2 regions of the Streptomyces pluripotens genome follow, and region 1 is predicted to be linked to the other one. Evidence: predicted binding sites of a transcription regulator. Region 1 holds the regulator's gene; the other holds the start of a gene.
The links. The regulator HrcA, encoded in region 1, represses chaperone genes, less so after heat shock. The targets are predictions, from matches to a motif close to TTNGCACTCNGNNNNNCNGAGTGCNAA.
Positions count from the first base shown of each region.

Region 2: groES (co-chaperone GroES) is a predicted target of HrcA. The motif match lies at 1,820-1,846, and genes of this name have one in related genera.

Region 1 covers NZ_CP021080.1:2,136,854-2,140,454, forward strand. The annotation lists gene LK06_RS09490 (nitronate monooxygenase) at 1-334, opposite strand, end outside; gene dnaJ (molecular chaperone DnaJ) at 412-1,548, opposite strand; gene hrcA (heat-inducible transcriptional repressor HrcA) at 1,549-2,565, opposite strand; gene LK06_RS09505 (MBL fold metallo-hydrolase) at 2,727-3,449, shown strand; gene LK06_RS09510 (DUF3097 domain-containing protein) at 3,484-3,601, shown strand, end outside.
Region 2 covers NZ_CP021080.1:4,426,419-4,430,019, forward strand. The annotation lists gene LK06_RS20105 (polysaccharide deacetylase family protein) at 1-912, shown strand, start outside; gene LK06_RS20110 (polysaccharide deacetylase family protein) at 909-1,733, shown strand; gene groES (co-chaperone GroES) at 1,992-2,300, shown strand; gene groL (chaperonin GroEL) at 2,453-3,601, shown strand, end outside.

The DNA.
Region 1 (3,601 bases):
CGTACCAGGCGGCCTCACCAGCCAACTGATGGGCGTAGATCTCGACGGCACCGGCATCCGGGGGAGCGGCGGCGGCCGCTCCGGTGGTGCTGGCGTCCGCACCGGGATACTCCGGCTGAGGCATGAAGACGTTCACACCGAACGGGCGGCCCGTGAGCCCCCGCAGCTGCTTGATCTCCTGGTACATGCCGTCGGCGGTCTTGTATCCGGCGGCGAGGAACCCGAGGCCACCGGCCTCGGAGACGGCGGCGGCGAGCTGCGGGACGGAGACGCCGCCCGCCATGGGGGCCTGCACGATCGGGTGGGGGAAAAGACCGGTCAGCGGGGAGGACATGACCGCATGTTGTCACGTCCTCCGAACAAGTCCGAATCCGGGCTTCCCCTGGCATAGGCCAGGGGCAACCTCGGATATCAGCGACCGTTGAACGCGTCCTTCAGCCGCGAGAACAACCCTTGCTGGCCGGGCTGGAACTGGCCCAGCGGACGCTCCTCACCGCGCAGTTTGGCCAGCTCGCGCAGGAGTCGCTCCTGCTCGGGGTCCAGCTTGCCCGGTGTCTGCACCTCGACGTGGACGATCAGGTCGCCCCGACCGCCGCCACGCAGATGCGTGACACCACGGTTGTGCAACGGGATCGACTGGCCGGACTGAGTACCGGGCCGGATGTCGACCTCCTCCATACCGTCCAGCGTCTCCAGCGGCACCTTGGTGCCGAGCGCCGCCGCGGTCATCGGGATGGTGACCGTGCAATGCAGGTCATCGCCGCGCCGCTGGAAGACGGCGTGCGGCAGTTCGTGGATCTCGACGTAGAGGTCACCGGCCGGACCGCCGCCCGGGCCGACCTCCCCCTCACCGGCGAGCTGGATGCGGGTGCCGTTGTCGACACCGGCCGGGATCTTGACCGTCAGAGTGCGACGGGAGCGGACACGGCCGTCACCGGCGCACTCCGGGCACGGATTCGGCACGACCGTGCCGAAGCCCTGGCACTGGGGGCAGGGACGGGAGGTCATGACCTGGCCCAGGAAGGACCGGGTGACCTGCGAGACCTCGCCGCGCCCACGGCACATGTCACACGTCTGCGCCGACGTGCCCGGAGCCGCACCCTCGCCACTGCAGGTGGTGCAGACGACCGCCGTGTCGACCTGGATCTCCTTGGTCGTCCCGAAGGCGGACTCGTCCAGCTCGACCTCGATACGGATCATCGCGTCCTGGCCGCGCCGGGTGCGCGAGCGCGGGCCGCGCTGCGACGCCGTACCGAAGAACGCGTCCATGATGTCGGAGAAGTTTCCGAAGCCGCCGGCCCCGAAGCCGCCCGCGCCGGCCCCGCCCGCCTGCGAGAGCGGGTCGCCGCCGAGGTCGTAGACCTGCTTCTTCTGCGGGTCCGACAACACCTCGTAAGCGGCGTTGATCTCCTTGAACCGCTCCTGGGTCTTCGGGTCCGGGTTGACGTCCGGGTGCAGCTCGCGGGCGAGCCGCCGGAACGCCTTCTTGATCTCATCCTGCGACGCGTCGCGGCGCACGCCGAGAACGGCGTAGTAGTCCGTGGCCACTTAAGACTCCGCCAGGATCTGTCCGACGTACCGTGCCACTGCGCGTACCGCTCCCATCGTTCCCGGATAGTCCATGCGTGTCGGTCCGACCACGCCGAGCTTGGCAAGTGCCTCGCCGCCCGAACCGTAACCGACCGACACCACGGAGGTGGAGTTGAGTCCCTCGTGGGCATTCTCGTGGCCGATGCGCACGGTCATGCCCGGATCCTTCGCCTCGCCGAGGAGCTTGAGGAGCACGACCTGCTCCTCCAGAGCCTCCAAAACGGGCCGGATCACGAGGGGGAAGTCATGCCCGAAGCGGGTGAGATTGGCGGTGCCGCCGATCATCAGCCGCTCCTCGTTCTCCTCGACGAGTGTCTCCAGAAGAGTGGAGAGCACCATGGAGACCGTACCGCGGTCCTCGGCCTCGAAGGCCTCCGGCAAGTCCTCGACCAGCCTGGGCACATCCGTGAACCGACGACCTGCGACCCGGCTGTTCAGCCGGGCCCGCAGATCCGCCAGCGAGGCCTCCCCGAACGGCGCCGGGCAATCGACCAGCCGCTGCTCGACCCGCCCGGTATCCGTGATCAGCACGAGCATCACGCGCGCGGGGGCGAGCGAGAGCAGTTCCACGTGCCGCACGGTGGACCGGGTCAGGGACGGGTACTGCACCACGGCCACCTGTCGGGTGAGCTGTGCGAGCAGCCGCACCGTGCGGGCCACCACGTCATCGAGGTCGACGGCGCCGTCCAGGAAGTTCTGGATCGCCCGCCGCTCCGGCGCGGTCATCGGCTTCACGCCCGCGAGCTTGTCCACGAACAGCCGGTAGCCCTTGTCGGTGGGGATACGCCCCGCGCTGGTGTGCGGCTGGGCGATGTACCCCTCGTCCTCCAGGGCCGCCATGTCGTTGCGGACGGTCGCCGGGGAGACGCCGAGGCCGTGTCGCTCGGTGAGCGCCTTGGAACCGACCGGTTCCTCGGTGCCCACGTAGTCCTGGACGATGGCGCGCAGAACCTGGAGCCTGCGTTCACTCAGCATTCGCGCGCACCTCCAGCACGTCGCCTCTGGTCCCTTCGGGTCGTCCGCCTGGCACTCTTCCCATGTGAGTGCCAGCCTTCCCCGGCCCAGTGTACGGCTGTCGGGTGCGCCCTGGGCAAGGTCGGTGCCGTCACACCGGGTCGTACCGCTAGCGTCCCGGTATGACGGTGACTTGGGAAGAGCTGGGATGGGAACGACTGGCCGCCGGGGTCGGGCGGTGCCGTCTGCCCGGCTGGGACTGCACCGCCGGGCTGGTCCTCGGCGAGGGTGCGGCACTGATGGTGGACGCCGGATCCAGTCTGGCCGAAGGGGCTCGGCTGCGGGCCGGGGCCCGAAAGCTGTCGGGCGGCCGTGTGACCCATCTCGCGCTCACCCACCCGCACTTCGACCACGTCTTCGGGGCACCCGCGTTCACGGAGGCGGAGGTGTACGCAGCGGTGGGCGTGGACGCGGTGTTCGCGGGCGGAGGGCGGCAACTGCGAGTGGACGCGGTCGGCAACGGTCTCCCGGCGGAGGACGCGGACGAGGCGGTGGCCGCGCTGACCCCGCCCCGCCACCTCGTCTCGGGCGAGTGGACCCTCGACCTCGGCGGCGGCCGGCAGGTGCTGCTGGCCAACGTCGGCCCGGGTCACACCGCCCATGACCTCGCCGTCTGCGTCCCAGGTCCCCGGGAAGTGGTCTTCTGCGGCGACCTGGTGGAGGAGTCCGGCGAGCCCCAGGCCGGCCCGGACGCCGTACCGTCCCGCTGGCCGGACGCCCTGGACCGGCTGCTGGCACTCGGCGGTGAGGACGCACTGTACGTACCCGGCCACGGAACGGTGGTGGACGCGGGCTTCGTACGACGGCAACGGGACGCCTTGGCGGCGCGTTTCGGCGTGTCGTGAGCGTGCACCCACGAGTTCTCCTATCGTCATCCGAATGCGCCCACCCGCCTCCCACCACCGACCTTCCCACGAGGGCCCTTCGGGCCCTCGCTCCCGTCCGTACTCCCCCGACCTGACCCCGCTGTGGAAGAAGCCGAAACCGGCGGCCGAGG
Region 2 (3,601 bases), 2.3 Mb from region 1:
GGAGCGGGTCCCGGTGCGCGCACCCGCGTCCGGAAGCTGGCCCTCGGCTGGGGAGCCGCTGCGCTGGCCTCGGCCGCCCTCCTCTCGGCCTGCGCCGGCCCCGGCGCCGCCACCCCCGCCGCCTCCGCCGCGCCCGGCCGTGGCGGCCCCGCCCACTCCCTGGACCCGCGCGCCGCCAAAGCCGCCGAGCACGCCCGGCTGGCCGCTGCCGCCAAGCGCTGGGGGCTGCAGCAGACCCCCCTGGCGCCGCCGGCCCCGCCTGTGGAGAAACCCCACATCACGGCCCGCGCCGGATTCGAGGTGGATCACCAGGAGGACTGGGACCTGCCGCCGGTCTTCACCACCGTCCCCACCAAGAACAAGGTCGTCTTCCTCACCATCGACGACGGCGCGGAGAAGGACCCCCGGTTCCTGCAGATGATGCGGGACCTGAAGATCCCGTACACCGCCTTCCTCAGCAACTACCTGGTGAAGGACGACTACGCCTACTTCCGGAAGATGCAGTCCTACGGCAACACCCTCAACAACCACACACTGCACCACCCCTACCTGCCGGGGCTGTCCTACGAGGAGCAGCGGGACGAGATCTGCGGCATGCAGGACATCATGCAGAAGCAGTTCGGCAAGCGCCCGAAGGTCTTCCGCCCGCCCTACGGCAACTACAACCAGGACAGCCTGCGCGCGGCCAAGTCCTGTGGCATCACGTACGCGCCGATCTGGAACGAGGAGGTCTACGTCGACCACTGGGAGTTCCGCGAGGACGACGAGCAGCTGCGCCCCGGCGACATCGTCCTCACCCACTTCCGCGGCCGCAATGACTGGAACGGCACGATGGTCGACGACATGCGCCGCTTCCTGAACAAGATCACGCGTGAGGGGTACGCGGTGGCCCGCCTGGAGGACTACCTGTGAGGCGGGCGCGGGGCCTGGCCGTGGCCCTGGCCGCGGCCGTCCTCCTCGCGGGTTGCGCCCAGTCCGTCGACCCCATCGAGCGCCTCGGCAAGAAGGCGGCCGAAGGAGTGCGTTCACGCGGCCCCGCGCCCGATCGGACCTACCGACGCTGGGGCCTGTCCCAGCCCCTGCCCCGCCCGCCCCGGCCCGCCACCAGGACCCTCGCGCTCGCCCCACACACCGCCGGTCGCGCTCTGGCCCGCGTGGTGGACCACGTCCCCACCCGCGACCGGGTGGTCTTCCTCACCTACGACGACGGCGCCGAGCGCGACCCCCGCTTCGCCGACATGGTCCGCGAACTGCGGCTCCCCGTCAGCATGTTCCTCACCGACAGCATCGCCGGCCCCGGCTACGAGCATTTCGCCCGTCTGCACGCCCTCGGTGCCGGCATCCAGAACCACACCCTCGACCACCGTGCGCTGGCCGGGCAGCCGTACCCCGGCCAGCGCACCGAGATCTGTGGTCAGCAGGATCGGCTCCGGTCCCGGCTCGGCGTCCGCCCCCGGCTCTTCCGCCCGCCCTACGGCACCTACGACACCACCACCCTGCGTGCTGCGGCCGACTGCGGTATCGGCGCGGTGGTGCTGTGGCGCGCCGCGATGACCCCGGCCGGTCTCGTCTACACCCGGGGCGAACACCGCCTGCTCCCCGGCGACATCGTCCTGGTGGGCCCGGACGAGTCGACCGGCCTGACCCTGCGGGAACGCACGACACGGGTGCTGCGGAGCGCGCAGCGCGGCGGGCTGACGGCGGGGCGACTTGAGGACTACCTGGTGGGCTGAACGCCCGGACGCGGTGGAACAACCGGACGTCCGGGTGCACGGACGGTCGTCCAGCAACCGCGAATCCTGCCGACGCGCCGTGCGCATTGGCACTCCGCTTGACCGAGTGCTAATCGCGGTCATAGTCTCAGCTCTGGCACTCCCCACTGGAGAGTGCCAACACGCGACGGGCAGGTCCGGCACCCGCGACGACGGATCGACCTGGTCGCCACCTCAGACAGTTAACCCCGCGAGATCTCCGAAGGGGGAGGTCGGATCGTGACGACCGCCAGCTCCAAGGTTGCCATCAAGCCGCTTGAGGACCGCATCGTGGTCCAGCCGCTGGACGCCGAGCAGACCACGGCCTCTGGCCTGGTCATTCCGGACACCGCGAAGGAGAAGCCCCAGGAGGGCGCCGTCCTCGCCGTGGGCCCGGGCCGGTTCGAGAACGGCGAGCGCCTTCCGCTCGACGTCAAGGTCGGCGACGTTGTCCTCTACAGCAAGTACGGCGGCACCGAGGTGAAGTACAACGGCGAGGAGTACCTCGTCCTCTCGGCTCGCGACGTCCTCGCGATCATCGAGAAGTAAGGGGGGTCTGGGGGACACCCCCCAGAAATCCCGGCCTCGAAGCAACCTTTTGCTCTGAGCTGCGCCCCTGGCCCCCGCGACCGATAAGAAGCCGGGCGCCCGGGGCGCAGCGTTTTTTTCACCCACAGATTTCCGAGAGGGCTCCCGCTGTCATGGCGAAGATCCTGAAGTTCGACGAGGACGCCCGTCGCGCCCTTGAGCGCGGCGTCAACAAGCTGGCCGACACGGTCAAGGTGACGATCGGCCCCAAGGGTCGCAACGTCGTCATCGACAAGAAGTTCGGCGCCCCCACGATCACCAACGACGGTGTCACGATCGCCCGCGAGGTTGAGGTCGAGGACCCGTACGAGAACCTCGGCGCCCAGCTGGTGAAGGAGGTGGCGACCAAGACCAACGACATCGCTGGTGACGGCACCACCACCGCCACCGTCCTCGCCCAGGCCCTGGTCCGCGAGGGTCTGAAGAACGTCGCCGCCGGTGCCTCCCCGGCCGCCCTGAAGAAGGGCATCGACGCCGCGGTCAAGGCCATCTCCGAGGACCTGCTCGGCTCGGCCCGCCCGATCGACGAGAAGTCCGACATCGCCGCCGTGGCCGCGCTGTCCGCTCAGGACCAGCAGGTCGGCGAGCTGATCGCCGAGGCGATGGACAAGGTCGGCAAGGACGGTGTGATCACCGTCGAGGAGTCCAACACCTTCGGTCTGGAGCTGGACTTCACCGAGGGCATGGCCTTCGACAAGGGCTACCTGTCGCCGTACTTCGTGACGGACCAGGAGCGCATGGAGGCCGTCCTCGACGACCCGTACATCCTCATCCACCAGGGCAAGATCTCCGCCATCGCGGACATGCTGCCCCTGCTGGAGAAGGTCATCCAGGCCAACTCCTCCAAGCCGCTGCTGATCATCGCCGAGGACGTCGAGGGCGAGGCCCTGTCCACCCTCGTCGTGAACAAGATCCGTGGCACCTTCAACGCCGTCGCCGTCAAGGCCCCGGGCTTCGGCGACCGCCGCAAGGCGATGCTCCAGGACATGGCCGTCCTCACCGGCGCCACCGTCATCTCCGAGGAAGTCGGCCTCAAGCTCGACCAGGCCGGCCTCGAGGTGCTCGGTTCCGCCCGCCGCGTCACCGTCACCAAGGACGACACCACGCTCGTCGACGGCGCCGGTAAGAAGGAGGACGTCGAGGGTCGCGTCGCGCAGATCAAGGCCGAGATCGAGACCACCGACTCCGACTGGGACCGCGAAAAGCTCCAGGAGCGCCTCGCGAAGCTGGCCGGCGGCGTGTGCGTGATCAAGGTCGGCGCC